DNA from 3 places in the Enterococcus sp. DIV0800 genome. Region 1 is predicted to be linked to each of the others. Evidence: predicted binding sites of a transcription regulator. Region 1 holds the regulator's gene; each other region holds the start of a gene.
The links. Region 1 encodes NrdR, which represses ribonucleotide reductase genes. Its sites were predicted from a motif close to ACACNATATATNGTGT; they were not measured.
Positions count from the first base shown of each region.

Region 2: a site for NrdR is predicted at 5,228-5,243, ahead of IGI54_RS13400 (deoxynucleoside kinase). Genes of this name have one in related genera too.
Region 3: a site for NrdR is predicted at 2,289-2,304, ahead of nrdH (glutaredoxin-like protein NrdH). Genes of this name have one in related genera too.

Region 1 is NZ_CP187898.1:1,351,313-1,357,976, forward strand. It holds gene pepT (peptidase T) at 1-998, opposite strand, end outside; gene IGI54_RS06550 (Nif3-like dinuclear metal center hexameric protein) at 1,023-2,144, opposite strand; gene IGI54_RS06555 (tRNA (adenine(22)-N(1))-methyltransferase) at 2,125-2,838, opposite strand; gene dnaI (primosomal protein DnaI) at 2,955-3,881, opposite strand; gene IGI54_RS06565 (DnaD domain protein) at 3,881-5,191, opposite strand; gene nrdR (transcriptional regulator NrdR) at 5,204-5,677, opposite strand; gene coaE (dephospho-CoA kinase) at 5,868-6,467, opposite strand; gene mutM (DNA-formamidopyrimidine glycosylase) at 6,470-6,664, opposite strand, start outside.
Region 2 is NZ_CP187899.1:303,646-310,309, forward strand. It holds gene IGI54_RS13370 (ABC transporter permease) at 1-970, opposite strand, end outside; gene IGI54_RS13375 (MoaF-related domain-containing protein) at 1,169-1,531, opposite strand; gene IGI54_RS13380 (DUF4931 domain-containing protein) at 1,652-2,437, opposite strand; gene IGI54_RS13385 (GNAT family N-acetyltransferase) at 2,534-3,022, opposite strand; gene IGI54_RS13390 (MarR family winged helix-turn-helix transcriptional regulator) at 3,029-3,487, opposite strand; gene pnuC (nicotinamide riboside transporter PnuC) at 3,616-4,359, opposite strand; gene IGI54_RS13400 (deoxynucleoside kinase) at 4,414-5,121, opposite strand; gene IGI54_RS13405 (MFS transporter) at 5,344-6,558, opposite strand; gene IGI54_RS13410 (M20 metallopeptidase family protein) at 6,562-6,664, opposite strand, start outside.
Region 3 is NZ_CP187898.1:1,868,120-1,874,783, reverse strand. It holds gene nrdE (class 1b ribonucleoside-diphosphate reductase subunit alpha) at 1-1,733, opposite strand, end outside; gene nrdH (glutaredoxin-like protein NrdH) at 2,004-2,222, opposite strand; gene IGI54_RS09130 (FeoA family protein) at 2,599-3,069, shown strand; gene feoB (ferrous iron transport protein B) at 3,070-5,232, shown strand; gene IGI54_RS09120 (FeoB-associated Cys-rich membrane protein) at 5,220-5,354, shown strand; gene IGI54_RS09115 (MarR family winged helix-turn-helix transcriptional regulator) at 5,522-6,223, shown strand; gene IGI54_RS09110 (ABC transporter ATP-binding protein) at 6,257-6,664, shown strand, end outside.

The DNA of each region.
Region 1 (6,664 bases):
ATATCTTTTTTGATAATTTCGCCCATGTTGTAGTATTGATCATACATGTTGATTTCAACACGTTCTTGATCAAATTGGCTATTCATTTTATTTTGAAGATCGGTAATCATTTGTTTGCGTTCTTCGAATTTATCATGATCATGGTCACGAATAATGTACGTCATCTTCGCTTCTTCTACATTGCCGTCTAACGCTAATAGGTGGAAGAATCCTTCACGACCATCCGTTTTTTCAGGACGGTCGCCTTCTGGTAATTGGTTATGGAAATCAATCGCCATTTGCAACGCGTTGATCATCGTATTTTTGGCTGTTCCTGGGTGAACATTTTTACCGTGCATAGTGATTTCAGCTTGAGCAGCACTGAAGGTTTCATATTGTAATTCGCCGATTGGGCCGCCATCCATTGTGTAAGCAAAATCAGTATTGAATTCTTTCACGTCAAATTTATCTGCGCCGATTCCGATTTCTTCATCGGGACCAAAGCCGACGCGCACTTCTCCATGCTTGATTTCTGGATGATTAATCAAATATTCCATAGCTGTCATGATCTCAGCGATCCCAGATTTGTCATCTGAACCAAGTAACGTAGAGCCGTCAGTCGTGATCAATGTTTGATCTTTATAATTTTTTAAGTTAGGAAAATCTTTGACATTCAATGTATATTTTCCGTCAGTGTCTAATTTAATAGTTGATTCGCCATCATAATTTTCAATGATTTGCGGATTCACGCCTTCAGCGTTAAAGTCAGCGGTATCCATGTGAGAGATAAAACCGATCGTCCGTGCTTCTTTGTCAATATTGCTTGGCAAAGTCGCGATCACATAGCCGTTCTTTTCATTGTAGGCAATCTCTTTCATGCCAATTTCTTCAAGCTCTTTCATTAGCTCGTGGGCAAAGGCTACCTGTGTTTGGGTTGAAGGTGTTGTGGTGCTTGTCGCATCAGAACGAGTTTCTGTTTTTACATAGTGTAAAAAACGTGGTAATAAATTTTCGTACATCTTACTCTCTCCTTTAATGCTATTTTATTTAAATGAGAAGGGATTAGTGGAAGTCTCAGACACATAGAAATCGACGTTCCAACCTTCTTCATTTTTCCATTGGTTAAACAGAGCCACCATTTTTTCTTTGCATAATGACTCGATATAATGACCCGGATCGATTACCAGCATTCCCGTCTCTTGCATTTCGTGGGCGGTGTGGTAATACACGTCTCCGGTAATATAAACATCAGCCTTCGCTGCTAGCGCATCACGAAAAAATTTCTCACCGCTACCGCCGCAGATGGCTACACGTTTGATACTTTCTTTTGATTGATGAGGATAAACGACTCGTAATCCTTCCAAATTAAAAACTTGTTTCACTTTCGCGATAAAATCTTCGGTAGGCATGGCCGTTTTTAATTCTCCAACTCGACCAATGCCGAAGTTTTCAGCCAAATTATCAAGTGAATAGATATCATAAGCAGGTTCCTCGTAAGGATGAGCCGCAATCATTGCTGCCACTACTGCTGTTTGCTTCGTCTCTGGGAAAATTACTTCAACCTTGCTTTCTTGAACTTGTTCCGGTGTATTCGCGGAGCCGATTGTTGGATTTGCTTGCTCATTTGGCGTAAAACGTCCGGTACCGTTCATGGTAAAAGAGGTTCCTTGATAATTTCCCTGTTGGCCTGCGCCAGCTTTAGCCAGCGCCTCGCGCATTTTCTTTGCATCAGTCTGGGGAACGTAGACTGCTAATTTTTTCATTTTAACCGTATGGGTATGAATCAGATAGTCGGTATCAATAACTTCGAGCAGTTGGCAAAACCAATCATTCAACCCATTATGAATAATGTCCATATTGGTATGCGCCGCAAAAACTGCGATGTCATGCTTAATCAAATCAGCATACATCTTCGTCTGCACATCATCTGTAGTCAATCGTGAGACCGGACGAAAAATCGGTGGATGTTTAACGATCAGTAAGTCGATCTTCTTTTCGATGGCTTCAGCTACAACGTTGGGGCGAACGTCCAAACTCATCATGATCCGTTTGACTTCTTTGTTCAAGGTGCCGATATGCAAACCAACTGGGTCCCCTTCTTCTGCTAACCACTCTGGACAATAATCATTGAAGCGTTGGATAAATTCATTTCCCTGCATCTGCAAGTACCTCCTTGATCCATTCGATTTCTTGACTGACTGCTTGAATCTTATCTGCCACATCTTGATCGCTTTGATGCAAGCTGGCTAAGATTTTTTCGCTTTTCGCTAGTTTATGTTGCCATTTTTCGATAAAAACCGGGCTGTGTTCTTGTAACAAAATGGGACCGAAAAAAAGTTCCTTCTCTGTATACTCAGGTGTAGTTGAGGCTTTCTCCGCCGCTAAAACTTCATAGATTTTATGATTTTCGGCAACGATTGCTTCTTCGATGATTTTATAACCCTCAGCGACTAACCAATGGCGTAATTGCGGTTCACCGACATTTGGTTGCAGAATCAAACGTTCCTTACCAGACAAACGATTTTTTTCTTTGCCTCGTTGCAAGATATCACGAATCAATACGCCCCCCATGCCGCAAATCGTTATAGCAGAAATTTCATCCGCTAATTCAACGGCTTCTAAACCATCAGCTAGGCGAACATCGATTTTTTCTTCCAAACCATTTTTCGCAACTTGCTTTTGAGCAGATTTAAAAGGCCCTGCTACGACTTCGCCGGCGATCCCATAAGAAATTTTATTTTGCAGCATCAGAGCCACAGGCAAATATGCGTGGTCCGAACCAATGTCGGCTAAGCGAGCACCTTGCGGGACATACTCTGCTGCTTTTTGTAAACGAATTGATAAATCCTTCGCGTTCATTTTTTCACATCCTAAATTTTATTATAACACTCCTTAAAAAAAGCGCCCCTAAAAAGAGCTGAATGACAGCGCTTTTTAATAGGGCGTTTGTTTTTTTCTAAGAGAAATTTCTTTTTTTAACCATTTCGACGATTTTCACCAATGACCCAAATCTCTTGGCTCAGATAGCGAATCCGCTCCATGATCCGTTTTGCCTTCAAAGGCTCTTCATCGCCACGTTGCGTGACCGATAAATGTTTTTCCAGCTGGTCCATGTTGAAGTTCGATGAGAAGAACGTCGGTAATTGTTCTTGCATACGATGCTGCAGAATAACGCCCAACACTTCGTCGCGAATCCACGCGCTCATTGAGTCTGCTCCGATGTCATCAATCATTAAAATCGGCGAACGTTTGACTTCATCCAATTTCGGACCGACTTTATCATTTGAGATTGCTTGTTTCATTTCACCGGCAAAGGTTGGAAAATGCAGTAAGGTTGTTTCAAATCCCTTAACCGCCAATTCATGCGCCACCGCACCTAATAAATAAGTTTTGCCTACCCCAAAATCGCCAACAAGAAATAGCGCCTTATGAAAGGTTTTTGGGCTGTTCTCGTATTGATTAATGAAGTCCAACGACGCTTCTAACGCTTCGCTGCGGCCAGAGGTGACTTCAAAGGTGCGGATAGACGCTTTACGAATATCCTTAGGCATATCTAAAGAATTGACTCGATTACGAATCTCTTCTTCTCGTTTCAGTCGTAACAGCTCATCCGTCGGCACATACGTCACGTCGATGAAGTGGAAATTCAAGCTTAGCTGTGGTTCATAGCCTGGTGCGATCATACTTGGATCACCGGCTAAATATTTTTTCTTTTCTTGTACAAATTCATAGAGCTTGGCGAAAGATTTTTCGATGTCTGTCTGCGATAGCTTCTCTTTATGGTCTTCGATAAAGTCACGAATATCCTTATCAGCTAAGACTTCTTCCATCATTTGACGATAACGGCCATCGACACCACGGCTTTTAATGATGCGATTCAATTCTTTTCCTACATCTTCCACTAGTCATCACCTTCTTTACTTAGATATTCTGCTAATTTGCGATTCAATTCCGCCTCTTTTTCAGGACTAAGCTTAGTTTCTTTCGGCGGCTGTTTAATATGTTCTGGTAAAGCTTCTTTGCGTCCGGTTCCACGTTTTTGATAACTAGGTCGGCTTGGCTGTGTTTTACGTATCAGCTTTTGGTTATTGTCTCGAACGTGGGCAATCGCTGCTTCCGGAGTCGTAATCTTTTTTTGAGCCCAATCGTTGGCAATCGCATTTAAATAATTAGCATTGATTACCGCCTGATTTTGAATCACCAAAATATAATTAACAATAATATTAATGACACTTTTCGGTAATAAATTACGGCCAATCAGTTCTTCTAACAACCGAACTTCCGTGTTGGTTTCATAACCGCCTTTTTCACGTTTAATCGCTCGTAAAAAGGTAACAGGTGGAATTTTTTTGCTTTGATTAATAATTTCCCGTTCTTGCTGAGAAAAGTTACTATCAATTTCTTCCGGCTCTTGTTCCGCTGGCTTCGCAGCAGCAATGACGGGGCTTTTTTCTTTATTCAACAATTGGCGTAAATAATTAAAATTCAATCCCTTTTTTTCACCGGCCGAAGCTTTAGCCACGTATTCCGCTAGATCCAATTCATTCAGACCATAGAGTGTATAAAACGTCTGGAGCTTCTCCCGTTCCTCAAGGCTGATAAACAGATTGAAACGTTTCAATTGTTGTGTAAACAACGTCCAATCGAAGTCTTCCTTTTCTGTAAAATTTTCCGCCGTTTGGTCTAACACTTCACTATGGCTGGCAAAAGCCGATTCATCAAGTCGATAAACATCGCGAAAGCGTTTCGTGATGTTTTGTGTCTTTTGCTTATCCACGGTGACTGGTTTGAAACGATTGATTAATCGTTCATAACGCCGGTCCCCGACCTTATCCATCAAAAGAAAAGACATTAACGGATCTTGAAAAAACTTGTCAGGCGCTAAGGGGATTCGCAGCTGATAAATCAGGTTCATGCCAATTTCATGATCTTCCTGCTGATACGTCTCTAACAATCCGATTCCTTCTAGTTTGTGGCGAGCTTTGACTAAATTCATTAAGCCTGTATCAAGTGTCGCCAATAAATCGGTGTGCATCAAGCTAGGACTTTTTCCCTCAATCATAAGATCGCTGACTAAATTTAAATATAAGCTTAAAGCCGTGCTGCCAATGATTGGCTGATAGAGGTACAGCAGTGCGTTTTGTTTACTTTGATCCAATTGTGGCTCACCGTAGACCGTATAAAAGGTACTGGGTTTAAGTTCATCTGCCACTAAAAAGCCTCCCTATTCTTCGTCTGGCGTCTTGGCTTTATCGACGATTTCTTGTAATTCTTTCAAGAAGACAGACATGTCTTTGAACTGGCGATACACACTGGCAAAGCGAATATACGCAATCTCATCCACTTCCATTAAGTCTTCCATGACGAATTCTCCGATCTGGCTCGTTGGGACTTCATTTTCTCCCATGCTGCGAACACGGTTTTCTACTCGATCCACGATTTGCTCCATCTGTTCCATTGCTACTGGTCGTTTTTCAGCGGAACGAATCAAGCCCCGTAAGATTTTATCTCGACTAAATTCTTCCCGGTCGCCATTGCGTTTGACTACTAATAACGGTGCGGCTTCGATCCGTTCAAAGGTTGTAAAACGGAAGCCACAGCTTTCACATTCTCTACGTCGGCGAATCGCTCGTCCATCATCAGTTTGGCGGCTATCAATCACTCGAGAATTATTATGGTTACATCTAGGACAACGCATTCCTTCACCCCACTCTTTCGTTCTTTTTTTGATTTTATTCTTTGTAATCAGCAATTTGCTGAATCATTTATTCTGTTATCTGTAAACTTCTTTAATCGGTTAATAAATAATGCAAAATCCTTTATATAACATGAGTTTAACATAACCAGCCGGCTAAAAAAAGCGTCGTAACGCTACGACGCCGAAAACTTTAAGAAACAAAATTATTTTCTTTTAGCCACTTTATGACTTGTTCTTGTGTTTTTTCTACTGACTGGCAATTATCAAAGACAAGATCGCCTCGACTTTTCTTTTCTTCTAACGAAAGCTGGCTGTTGATTCGCTTCAAAGCTTCTGATTTATCATACCCATCACGGTTCATGAGACGCTGTAATTGGATTTCTGATGTTACATAAACCACGGCTACTGCATCCATCAAGCCTTCGTAATGTCCTTCAAAAAGCAGCGGTATATCTACAATGACTAGAGCTGATTGCTCTTTCGCTTCTTCTACCTGCTGTTCAATTGCGCTGCGGATAAAGGGATCTAGGATTTGATTCAGCTGCTGACGTTTCTTTTCATCTGCAAAAACAATTTGTCCTAATTTCTTTCGATCCAGTTGACCATCCTTTTGCAAAATTTCCAATCCAAAAGTTGTTATCAAGGCCTTCAAGCCAGCAGTATTTGGTTCAACGACCTCGCGCGCCACGACGTCGCCATCAACAATCGGAAAACCTGCTTTGCGAAAGACCTTTACCACTGTTGATTTTCCACTTGCGATGCCACCAGTTACTCCTAATACATAGCTCATAGTTACACCTTCTTTAATTTCTGACAGTGAGGGCATAGATGTGTTCCCCGTTGCGCGACTTTTATTTTAATAATTGCCGTTCCGCAGCGCGGACACGGTTTTCCCGTTTGTCCATAGACATGCAACTCCTGTTGAAAATGTCCCGCTTCTCCTAAGGCATTCAAATAGGTTCTTATTGTTGTTCCGCCAGCTTCCTT
Region 2 (6,664 bases), on a different replicon from region 1:
TTCCCGCAAAGAAAATCCCGTTGACTTGGAATGGTACGGCATCCGGCAGAACCAGCGCGGTGCCTAATGTCGCAAGCAAGCCGATACTAACACCGACGGTCGCCAGTAAAAAGGTCTGAGCAATCACTGAAGAGGAAATGTAGCGACTGGAAATTCCTTGCGCCTTCATGACGCCAAAAATTTCTGATTTTTGCATCGTTAGCACATAAATAAAAATACCAATCACGATCGCCGCAATCACAATCAGGAACCCGATCATAAAGCCGAAGGTCAAGACTTGCGCGCTATAGCCTGGCAATTCATTGATAAAAGATTTGATACTGGTCTCTTCCAGATCGTCAGGAACCGTTTGGACCTTACCGCGAGTAATGATCGCATTGATGCGAGTATTCTCCGTACTCCCTTGCGTTTCAAAGCGAATCTCTTGGTAAGCGCCGATCGTAGTGTAGAGCACCGGTGCCACATTGAATTTTGCGTTGTCGGTAAAGCCGACGATTTTCAGCGTTTTATCATTTCCCGCCATTTTAACCGTCTCGCCAAGTTTGATCTGGTATTGATCCTTCAAGGTACTGTCGGCCACGGCTTCGTCATCATTAGAAAACATTTTTCCTTCAGTGAGCTTCGGCGCTAAAAATTGATCTTTGTCGATTCCAAAAAAGCTGACATCAATTTTTTCTCCGCCATCGCCTTTTATGACGCCTGCCGTTTGAGCAAGATAAGCTTTTTCATCCGCCTTCACGTCATCGAAAGTTTTCAGCGGAATCATAGACATATTTAAATTGTTGTTCGCCTCTTCTGTCAGCAGAATATTGTCGGCATTCCATTTGTCTACCGCTGTCCGATTGTCTTGTGCCAGCCCATAGGCTAGTCCCGTTAGAAAGAATACTAAATACGCGATCAAAAACATCACACCCATAACAAGGGTATAACGTAACTTTGAATGGCGAATTTCATTGATTGCCAAAAACATAATTAAAACCTCCACTTATCATTTGATAAAATTACCGTAACATGATTATTTTAAGAAGGAAAATGAAATGCTTGAAGAATGAAACCGACTCAAAAAATGAATGCTCAACTTTAGCGATTGACTATTTTTGTTAAAAGGCCTTTTACACTTAATGAATTACAAAAAAACAGCCTACAATGAATGTAAGCTGCGTTACTTCTATATTACTGCCAAGTCAGGCTCACCATTTTCTAAAATAAAATGGAACGGCCCTTCATGGATAAAGGGTCTCCGACCACCACGATAACTGTCATCTGTAAACGTCATAAAGCTTTTCACGAAATGATTGACCGTGTCTAACGTATAAGAAACACATAAACCAGATTCCTCGACCCAATCAATCGAAAAAATCCCGCTAGGATAAGACTCAATGTGAATCGTTTCGACATCGGTAGCCCCGGCATCAGCTTCCCGTGTCGAGGTCCAGCGCATTTTATGATCCGCTAAGAAATCCAGCCGAAATTCTAACCCGGAATCAAATTTTACTGTTGCTATCTTGCCTTCTAATGGATGGTTTTTCATCTATACACCTGCTTTATCTGGAATAGTACTGCTTACTATTTAGCATACAGGGTTCCTCACTAAATTATATAATTTTTAGAAAGATTTCATTTAATTAATCCGCTTACACGGCGATTTTACTCAGCTTCTAACCCGCAAAAAAGTCCGAAATTCTTCACCGATCGTCGCTAAGTGCGCATCACTAAAATTCTGAGCCAAACGATAGCCGACGAAATAAGGTGAATCAACAAAGCGGGGCACGATTTTAGCAATTAGTTTCCCTGCTCGTTCAAAGAAAAAGAGATTAAAACTGTCACAACGGCCGTGGTGATAATGATTCAAGACAAAGACCACAATTTTTTGCAGATAATCCGCAAAAGCATCCGTATCTTGTCCTGATTCCATCAGCAAATTGATCTCTAGAAAGCCCATTGTCGGAAATTTGGAGAAATTGATCGTTACATCAGCATCCTTTAAAACCCTAATCCCTACAAAATTCTTTGCTTGAACATTGCGCTCGCCATCCATTTCTTCCAAGCCAACGATCTGCATATGTGGATGCTTCAAGGAGCCACCAGACAAAGGGCCGTGATTTTTATAAAATAAGACCGAACGGTAACGGTGATCAGCTTTCATTTGCTGCCAACAGCTTAGGGCGAAACGGATCAAATCACGATTTTCTTGCTGTTTATAAGTGGAAATATCGCCGTTATGATCCTTGCTTTCAATAATCAACGTTTGATTGGTATGTTTCAGCGTTGGAAATTTATTTTTGATCCACAGAAAGTTTCCTTCCTGCTTCAAAACATTCTCCGTCTCCTGATAATCGCAAAATGGGCAGCCGACTGTTTCTGCCTGCATATGCATCGGTTTGCCTTGTGCTGCTACATGAGAAAAAATCAGCGGTGTCTCGTTCTCTTCCATCATTACAAAACTCCTTCATTCAGACCTTATTTATCCAGTATAACAAAAAGAAGACCGCTCGCCGTCTTCTTCTGTTCGTATTTGAATTTTGATCTACTCTTACGTCAGATCCTTCTTAAAAAAGACCGTATCCACATCCATCAAATGATAGTCCTGAGGCATTTCTGCTTTTTCCCACAGTTCAAAGCCATTCTTCTTATAAAATTTTTGCGCGGCTTTCAAGACATCGACCGTCCCTAAATATAACCGTTCATATCCTTGCTCCTTACAATAGGAAATCAATGTGTCTAATAATTTTTTTCCGACTTGTTTTTCTCCTCGATATTCTTTAGCCGCGAACATTTTTTTAATCGCGCCGTTATGATCTTGCAAGGCGACTAAAGCAATTGTCCCTACGACTTTGCCATCTGCCAGCGCGATCCAGAAATTACCACCGGTCTCGATATATTCTTCCTTAATGTTTAATAAATCTGGTTGATCTTTGATACTGATGTCGATCCCGAATTCTTCCTGTTGGATCGGTAAAATCAACTCAACTACCTGTGAAGTATACTGCTCTTCAAAGGGAATGATCGTTACTTCTGACATTTCCACTCACTCCTGTTCTTCTTCATCGATCTCTAATTCATTAGGAACGACTTTGTACAAAATTTTCTCGACAGTCACCATCGCCGCCACTAATGTTTCAAAATCTTGCTTGTCCAAGGGATCTAAGAGCTCGATCACTTTTCTATCCGACTGCTCTTCCACATATTCATTCAATTTCTGTCCTGACTCGGTCAAATAAAGACACATACTGCGGCTGTCCTCGGGATTTTTTTCCTTGAAAACATAGTGATCGCGTTCTAATTTACTCAATTTACGACTTAAATAACTTTTTTTGATGTTCAAATATTTAGTCAGCATATTGGCAGTGATACTAGGGTGCCGACCGATTTCCCCTAAGATCCGCATTTCAATCATGGAATAATCCAAATCAAAGACTGTTTGATCAAAAACACCCATGATTCTCGTGTAATAGCGATTGAACCGTCTGACATCGTGGGTATCCACCAAAACTCGCGCCCTTTCAAAATAGTTTACTTTGTCAACTAAATTGAGTATAAAACCGGTAGTTTACTTTGTCAACTAAATCAGTTGCAAAAAAGCCTAACAATAAATCGTTAGGCTTTTTTCATAGTTTAATGACTCAAATGATAATATTCGTCTTCCATCTTCTGCATTCTTGCCCGTTCTTTCTTGTTGTACCAAGGTGAAACGGTAAAGGCCAAGACATCATTGATCAGATAGACCGAGCTGTTGACGAACATCGCCAGACTAGCTGAGCCGTGGGTAAATGAAATATACCAAAGGACCATTTGCGCCAGGCCAGACGCCAACCACCAATAATATTGATTGTTGTAGCGCAAGAAGCTGATGATGCCCGCACTTAGACTGATTGAAAAGGCGATGGCATCGATCCAAGGCCGAGGATCATCCGTGAAGCGTTGGATCAAATAACCCGAAACAAAGTACATCAGAACGGTACAAATAATAGCGACGATCCATGTTTTTCCAGTAAACTTGCGAATTTTTGACGCCATGTTGCTGTTCCATTCTTTACTTAATAGAACCGGAATATCCAATGTGATCATGTAAGCGATCTGTTCGCCAATACTTAGATAATTTTTAGCTGAAAAACCGACATAGATAAAACAAATCGCAGAGATAATCCCTAACACACCGTTCACTGATTTCGCAGCATTGATAGAAAGAATACATAGCACACCTAAAGTAGTTCCAATAAAAGTAACCACTGTCAGTAAATTGATCGGTTGATTGACTAAGGTCATGATCTGACAACCGAGGCTGAAGAAAAATAAATAATAATTTTGCTGTGGCCAGCCTTTTAGTTGATGCAATAAAAATTTGAAATAATTTAACATAATTAGCTCCTTCTAAAAACGGTCGTTCTTTTAAATTTCATAAAAAGAGAAATACTAAAAAATTCCTTTTTCAATATTTCTGTGTGAATAATAGCTTGATTCTTTCAATCCTGTTTGATTTAATTTGTCTGTTTCTTCTTTGATTTGTTGGATCACTAGCTCCGCCGCCTGCGGATCAGTGACAAAATCATAGCGGTCACCATCGATTTGAATCTTGGGACAAAGATCAAAGTTGTCGTACCACTCTTCGTAACGATCGTTAACCATTTTATAATAGTCATACAGCTCCGGCTTAGCCGAAATTTGTTCGTAATCTCGCCCGCGTTTTTCGATCCGTTCCAGCATCACATCAAAAGATACTTTGATATGAACCAATAGATCCGGACGTTTTTTGGGTGCCATCAACTCCAGTTCCTTCAACATCGTATCCAAGAGATTATCGTATTGCAACACTTCCTCTTGGCTGACCCGTCCAAGGTCGGCGTTCAAATGAAAGAGCAGGCTATCTTCGTAGATCGAACGATCCAAAACATTATCCGCCTGCTTCAAGGCGTCTTTCATCGCCAAAAAGCGTTTATTTAAAAAGAAAATTTGTAATAGAAACGTATATTTTTCCGGATTCGAGTAAAACAGCGGCAGAACTTCGTTATCATCCACATTTTCATAAAATGGCTTCGAATTCATTTCCTGCGACAGCATATCTGTCAGACTGCTTTTCCCGGCACCGATCGTACCAGCGATCAATAACATCGTTTCATCCATCCCTTCTCACTAAGATTGTTCTTTCAAATCCTTGATTATAGTACTCCTAAATTTTTTTGAAGTAAAGACTAGATTTTGTGTATTTTTAGTGTTATGAAAAAAAACAACACAATATATAGTGTTGTTGAAATACAAATAATGAAGGTGCTTTCTTATTTTTTAAAACAATTATTTATTCTATCACTGAAAAAAGCCATCATTTTCATGATGGCTTCAAACTCTTTATTTTTGACCTTCCAGCTCTCCAACAACTTGCTTACTATCTTTCGTTCGTATACTCAATGAGACAATTCCCGCTAAAACAAATACACATGCGATAAAACTGAAGGCTCCTCCATATGAACCGCTAGTTTGTACCAACCAGCCAATGATCATGGGAGCAAAAAAACCACCAGAGACGCCGATCGCGTTGATGATCGAATATTTCGTGGAGACTTCTCGTTCGGCGAATAATTTTACTGGTAAACTCATCAATGTTGCAAATCCGATGCTTGCAGCAGCGACAGCGATTGCTAAAAACAGCATACTTAAGACTAATGAGTGACTACGCGCTAGTAAAAAGGCTACCACTCCGCCACTGACAGAAGCGACTAAAATCACTTGCTTTTCTCGATCTTTAAAATAGCGTTCCATCATTGAGCCGGCAAACATGGCGCTAACCATCATTACTAAGCCAATCAATGCGCTCATCATTGCCATCGTGTTCATCGTTAACTGAAATTCGTCCACCAAATAAGAAGCAATCCAGCCCGTCATACCATAGACTGCGGCATTGATAAAGAAAGCTGCCAATACCATGATCCAAACATTCCGATCCTTGATGACTTCAGTAAAAGAAATGTTAGCTTGATTGGCGGTGACTAGTGGTTTTCCTTTGGACTTTGGAATCCCTTTGACCATTAGTAAACCAATCGCTAAAACGATCCCACCGTAAATAAAATAGGTCATTTTCCAACCAACGAGTGTTAGCAGTGGGGCCACTAACAGCGGTCCCACGATCCCGGCAAAGCCAGAAGAAGCGATCATGGAAGACTGGACCGAGCCTCGCTTAGTTGGCTCCACTTCTTTTGTGACAAAGGCACTTACCGCTGAAGGATAACCAGCATGAGCAAATGACCCGGCGGCAAAACGAATCACTAATAAATAAAGCAATGAAAAACCTAAGCCTAAGAAGATCATTAAGCAACCAATCAAAAGAATCGCAAAGGTCATGATCTTGCGACTACCGACCCGATTGCCTAAGAAGCCAAAGGGAATCTGAAACAAAGTATAGCCTAAGAAAAAGGCACTCAAGATCAAGCCCTTCTGCCCCGCGTCGATTCCTAAATCTTGCGCAATCGGTATGACGGACAAGCTGATAATATTTTTATCTAAATAAACACAGGTATAGCCTAGAAAAATTAGAATCAATGACCGATCCATTTTTGGTTTGCCCATCGGCTAATTCCTTTCTAAATAAGCGAGAGCGGCTTCGACATAGACTTTGGCACCCAATTCCATAATATTCTCACCTAAGACGATTTTAGGATTATGCAGCATCAGC
Region 3 (6,664 bases), 520 kb from region 1:
ACAGCTAAACGGTTTTGGTGATACAAGCCGTCTTTTTGAACAGCTGCTTTCAAATTTGCCCAATCTTCAGCAGAAGGGACGAAGATTTCTTTAAAGATTTCTTTGACCTTGTCAGTTTTTGGTGCAAATTCGCCGGTCATGTATTTATCAAAATAAGAACCGTTGGCGTAATCAGATTTTTCAAAGTTATGGAAGACGGTCTTGCGTTCTTTCGCCATCGCGTTACTTTCCATTAAAGTCCAGTAGTTTAACAACGTGAAATAAACATTGGTGAAGTCGATTGATTCTTCAGAACCATATTCCATCAAATGTTTGGCGAAGAAGCTGTGTAAGCCCATTGCACCAAGGCCGATGGTATGATTCAAGTGATTGCCGTTTTGGATCGAAGGTACTACTTCAATATCGGATTCATCAGTAACAAAAGTTAACGCCCGAGTCATCGTCCGAACTGATTGTCCAAAGTCAGGACTCTCCATTAAGTTAACGATATTGGTAGAGCCTAGATTACAAGAAATGTCCGTTCCTAATACATCGTACTCTTGACGGCCATTAATGGTAGAAGGCGTTTGTACTTGTAGAATTTCAGAACAAAGGTTACTCATCACGATCTTTCCATCGATTGGGTTGGCACGATTGGCGGTATCGATGTTGATGATATATGGATAACCAGATTCTTGCTGCAATTTAGACAGTTCATTTTCTAAATCACGTGCACGAATTTTTTTCTTGCGAATATTAGGGTTCGCTACTAAATTATCATACTCTTTAGTGATGTCTACGTAAGAAAAGGGCACGCCGTATTCACGCTCAACTCCATAAGGGCTGAACAAATACATGTCTTCATTGTTACGGGCCAATTCATAAAATTTATCCGGTACAGTTACACCAAGTGAAAGAGTCTTCACGCGAATTTTTTCATCGGCGTTTTCTTTTTTTGCTGATAAAAACATTTCAATATCAGGATGGAAGACATCTAAATAGACGACACCAGCACCTTGACGTTGACCAAGTTGGTTAGAATAAGAGAAACTGTCTTCGAATAATTTCATGACCGGTACAACCCCACTGGCTGCACCATCATAACCTTTAATGGGGGCGCCAGCTTCACGTAGATTAGAAAGATTGATTCCAACTCCACCGCCAATCCGAGACAGTTGAAGGGCTGAGTTAATCGAACGGCCGATGCTGTTCATATCATCGGTAACTTGGATCAAGAAACAAGAGACTAATTCACCACGGCGTTTGCGTCCGGCATTTAAAAATGAAGGGGTTGCTGGTTGGTAACGTTGGTGGATCATTTCATCGGCTAAGGATAAGGCTAATTTTTCATCGCCATTCGCAAAATATAGCGCATTGAAGGCCACGCGATCTTCATAACTTTCTAAATACTCAGTGCCGTCATTACTTTTCAGAGCATACTGAGAATAAAACTTATAAGCCGCCATAAAAGATTTGAAGGTAAAATTCTGCTCCGCTAAATAAGCGTACAACTTCTCGATAAAAGCAGAGGTGTATTTTGCGATAAAGGCTTCTTCTAAAAAATCTTCTTCTATTAAATAGTCGATTTTTTCTTGCACGGAAGCAAATTTATGTGTATTTGGTTCAACATTTTCTTTAAAAAAGGCTGCTAACGCGTCTTTGTCTTTATTTAGTGGAATCTGTCCATTGACTGGACGATTGATTTCATTGTTTAGCTTGAAGTAAGATACTTCACCGAGGTCTTTTAAACTCATTTCGTCACATCTTTCTATTTTATCTTTTGCTATTCATGTTTGGCTTCACGAACGAGCTTTTTCAGTCTTGGTCTTCGGCTAATCCCAATTTAGGAAACTCGTTTTTCAAAAAACGTGAAAAATGAGTTTGATTGTCATAGCGCCAACCAGTCTATTAATCACGCTAAAGCGCGGAATGGAGCTGGTAAAAAGCTGAAGGCGTTCGCTTCCGCCTCTTTTCTATCTATAAAAGAAGAAAACTTTGCAATCGTGGGACCGCAAAGTTTCGAGTTAGGCTAATGCTTTCAATTGATCTGGACGGAAACCGATGATGGCTTGCTGTCCGCCGAAAATAACTGGGACACTTTGGAAACCTTGATCTTTTAAAAAACCTAGTGCTTCGGGTTCATTGTCGATATTGACTTCTTCAAATGAAATTTGGTTCTCAGTTAAATAACGTTTTGTCATCTTGCACTGCATGCAATTATTTTTAGAATAGACTTTTACCATAAGACTACCTCCCTTGATTTCTACAATTACTAGTATAAAAGATGTGGGCTAAAAGTCAACGGTTAAACACCATATATTGTGTTGGTCAAATATTGGTATACTACGTTTTGTGTTTTTTGCAAAAACCTTGAAAGCAGACTGTTTCAAAGTAAAATACCGTTGTGGAATTGAAAAAAGCAATCAACGATGTTTTTTTTCGAGGAAAAAGTTTTTTTAATAACTAATAAATATCTTTAAAATCAAATAAATCAGTGATTGTCAAACAAACTGCTCGCCAAACTAGAAAATCTTCGACCAATTATTGACTTTGTTGCCAAATGAAGCTATTCTTAGTGAGAAAGATTCTCATTATTGATTAGAGTTAGGTGGAGGGTATATGACGACTTTAGCAGATGTTTCGTTGAACCAAGTAGTTCAAATTGATGAAATGGCACTAGATAATGATCTAAAGCACCGCATGCAAGATCTAGGTATGATTGTGGGTTCGAAGGTTGCGGTTGTAAATCATTCTGGCGATAACGGGATTATTCTGCTACACAATACCCGCTTAGCCTTATCTCAATCTTTATTAAAGAAAATACTTGTGAAAGACCTAACGGAAGCTCAGCAATCGTGGATTTCACTTGACCAATTGAAGGTTGGGGAACAAGGAACTGTTGTGAATGTTCATGGTAGCGGCGCAATTAAACGGCGGTTAATGGATATGGGCTTGACGAAAGGAACGGAGATCAAGGTTGTAAAATTAGCACCTTTAGGCGATCCGATGGAATTACGGATCCGAGGATATGAATTAAGTTTACGGAAAAATGAATCTGAGATGATTGTTGTCGCGAAGGAGGCGGAATAGATGGCAAAAGTCCATATTGCATTAGCGGGGAATCCTAACAGCGGGAAGACCAGCACCTTTAACGTCTTAACTGGAACGAATCAATTTGTCGGCAATTGGCCAGGAGTAACAGTAGAACGCAAAGAAGGTATCTACAAAAAGAATTCTGATGTTACTATCGATGATCTACCAGGTATTTATTCATTGTCACCTTATTCGCCAGAAGAAGTAGTGGCTCGGGATTATTTACTATCCGGGACGCCTAATGCCATCATTAATATTATTGACGGGACCAATCTTGAACGCAATCTTTATTTAACGACGCAATTGATCGAGACCGGTATTCCAGTCGTTGTAGCAGTCAACATGATGGATATCATCAAAAAAAGTGGCAAGCAAATCAATTTGGAAAAACTTTCTTATGCCTTAGGGGTCCCCGTAGTAGGAATCAGCGCATTAAAAAATTGGGGCATCGATAAAGCTGTTAATGAGGCGTTGCATTTAATCAAAAAAGGTGTCGAAGAAGTTAATTTCCCGCACTATGATAAGAAGCTGGAAGCAGCACTTAGCGAGATTCAAGAAGTTTTAGGCAGTACCGTGTTGGAAAAATACAGCCGCTGGTATAGCCTAAAATTATTTGAGCGAGACGAACGAGCACAAAAAGAATTAGATTTAAGTTCAATCCAGCAGAAGGACTTAGCGGAGATTACTAAGATCACGGAAAAGGTCTTCGGTGAGGATGCTGAAAGCCTAGTCATCAACGAACGTTATAATTTTATTACTGATTTAAAAACATTATGCGTAGTGGACGAGGATCAATTTAAATTATCTCTTTCAGATAAAATCGACCGAGTCGTAACGAATCGTTTCCTAGCGTTGCCAATTTTTGTGTTGGTGATGTGGTTGATTTATTATATTGCGATTCAGACGGTGGGCGCGATGGGAACGGATTGGGTGAATGACAATCTCTTCGGCGATATCGTACCTAATTTTGTCGGCTCTACCTTACAGTCATGGCATGTGGCTGGTTGGATGCAAAGCTTGATTTTAGATGGAATCATTGCCGGTGTCGGAGCCGTATTAGGCTTCTTGCCGCAATTGATGGTGTTGTTCCTTTGTTTGGCATTATTGGAAGACTGCGGCTATATGGCGCGGATCGCTTTTGTAATGGACCGGATCTTTCGCAAGTTCGGCTTGTCAGGTAAATCTTTTATCCCGATGCTGATTGCCACTGGTTGTGGTGTACCGGGTGTGATGGCAAGTCGCACGATCGAGAATGAAAAGGATCGGCGAATGACGGCGATGCTGACGACCTTTATGCCGTGTTCGGCAAAGTTGCCAATCATTGCGCTAGTGGCTGGAGCCTTTTTCCCAAATAGTAGTTGGGTAGCTCCATCGGCTTACTTTATTGGTATGGGAGCGATTGTTTTATCAGGGATCGCTTTGAAGAAAACCAAACTTTTTGCTGGCGACCCATCGCCCTTTATTATGGAATTGCCGCTGTATCATATGCCTAGAATCGGTAATACGATCCGTTATACGTATGATCACAGTAAAGCCTTTGTTAAACGGGCGGGGACGATCATCTTTGTTTCTAGTATCGTGATCTGGTTTATTTCTAGCTATAATTTCTCCTTGCAATCAGTCAATGAAAATGACAGTATTTTAGCGGCTTTAGGTGGGTTGATCGCACCGATTTTTGCACCATTAGGTTGGGGTGATTGGCGGGGAGCAGTTGCTGCGATCACTGGTTTAGTAGCAAAGGAAAATGTTATCGGAACTTTTGGAATTTTATATCGGCATGCCGAAGTAGCGGAAGACGGAGTCGAAATTTGGAAGTCCTTGCAAGCGGCCTATACACCTGTTGCTGGCTATTCTTTCTTAGTCTTTAATTTATTGTGCGCACCATGTTTTGCCGCGATGGGTGCGATCCATCGTGAAATGGGCGATATCAAATGGACTTGGCGGGCGATTGGCTACCAATGTGGCTTGGCCTACGTGGTTAGCTTTATTATTTACCAAATCGGTCATGTAGCCTTTGAAGGCGGAGCACTTGGCGTTGGCTTTATCCTTGCAATCGGTTTGATTGTCGCAATGCTGTACTTCATCTTGAGAAAACCAGTGAAACAATCACCGACGATTACGATTGAAGAAATCAAAGAGGTGAAAGAATGGCAACTATAATTTTAAGTGTCTTAATCTTTGGCGGGGCCGGAGTGGTTATTTATCGCAGGATTAAAAATGGTAGCTCCTGTGAAGATTGCGAATGCGGCTGTCCAGTCAAAGAAGAGCAGAATAAAGAATAAAATCAAACACCGACTTTTAAAGCAGATTGCTTTAAAGTCGGTGTTTTTGCGTCTTCAAAAAAGTTCAACATAATTGTTGACAATAGTTCGGCACCGAACTATAATAGCAAACGAAATGAAGTTAGGTACCGAACTTTAAATGGAAATAGGTGAAGGAGCGTTTGATGATGAGTGATTTTACGAAAGATTTGATGCGACAATTACGTTTTATTAGTTCAGCTAGTAATGCGTTCATGAGTAAACGACAAAAATTAAATGGGCAGCAACGTGTCTTAGCCGTTTTGGCAAAAGAAGACGGATTAATTCAAAGCCAATTAGCTGAGATTTTAGATATTCGTCCTAGTTCACTGGCGGAATTGATGAAAAAAATGGAAAAAAGTGGGGATGTTCTGCGGAAAGAAGAAGAGCAGGACAAACGCATCAAACGTGTTTTCTTAACACAACAGGGCCAACAAAAAGCTCAGAAATTTAGTCATGTTAGTGAAGACATGAGTGAAGCTTTTTTTGCCGGTTTAACAGAAGAAGAGCAGGAAAATTTCAGTGCCTACATGCAAAAGATTTCAGCTGGCTGGCAAGAAGAATTTCAAAAGCAAGCGGGGCGCTTCGTTGATCCAATGGATCGTTTACGGCAGATGCAGGCAATGCGTGAACAATTTGCGGAAAATTGGCAGGAAGACTGGCGAAATCTTTCGCGGGAAGAGCAGCACCGAATGCGTAATCAAATGAAGCGAGAAATGCGCAAGGCTTCTCGTGATTTTTCAAGAGACTTCAAACATGATTTTCGTCAGGATTTTTGGGGGAGCCGTGATTTTCCCGAAGCACCAGATGAAAAGCAAACAACTAAAGAGACAGAATGGGAAGATTTTTAGCAAAAAATTTTGCTAAAAGAGGAGGAATCGCACATGGATCGCGGAATGGACATGGCAGAGGAAAGACCTGCCGCTAAAAGTAACTATAAATTAAAGGATTTTATTCGATTGATCACGAGTGTTAACCCAAAGAAAGCGTTGTTTATGATCGGCTTATTTTTGAGCTTATTGACTAGCGGTGCCAGTTTGATCGTACCGCAATTAACCAAAGGCTTGATCGATACGAGTAAATTGGCCCAGATCGATAAGAAGATGTTGATTGTGTTAGTTTTGGCTTTCGTGGCGCAATTAGCTTTTGGTGCAATCGGCAGCTTCTTATTGCGTTTTGTAGGAGAAAGCGCGGTTAAAACACTGCGGGAAAAATTATGGGGTCATTTACTGCAAATGCCAGTTGGTTATTTTGATGACCATAAATCAGGGGAAAGCAGCTCACGGTTAGTC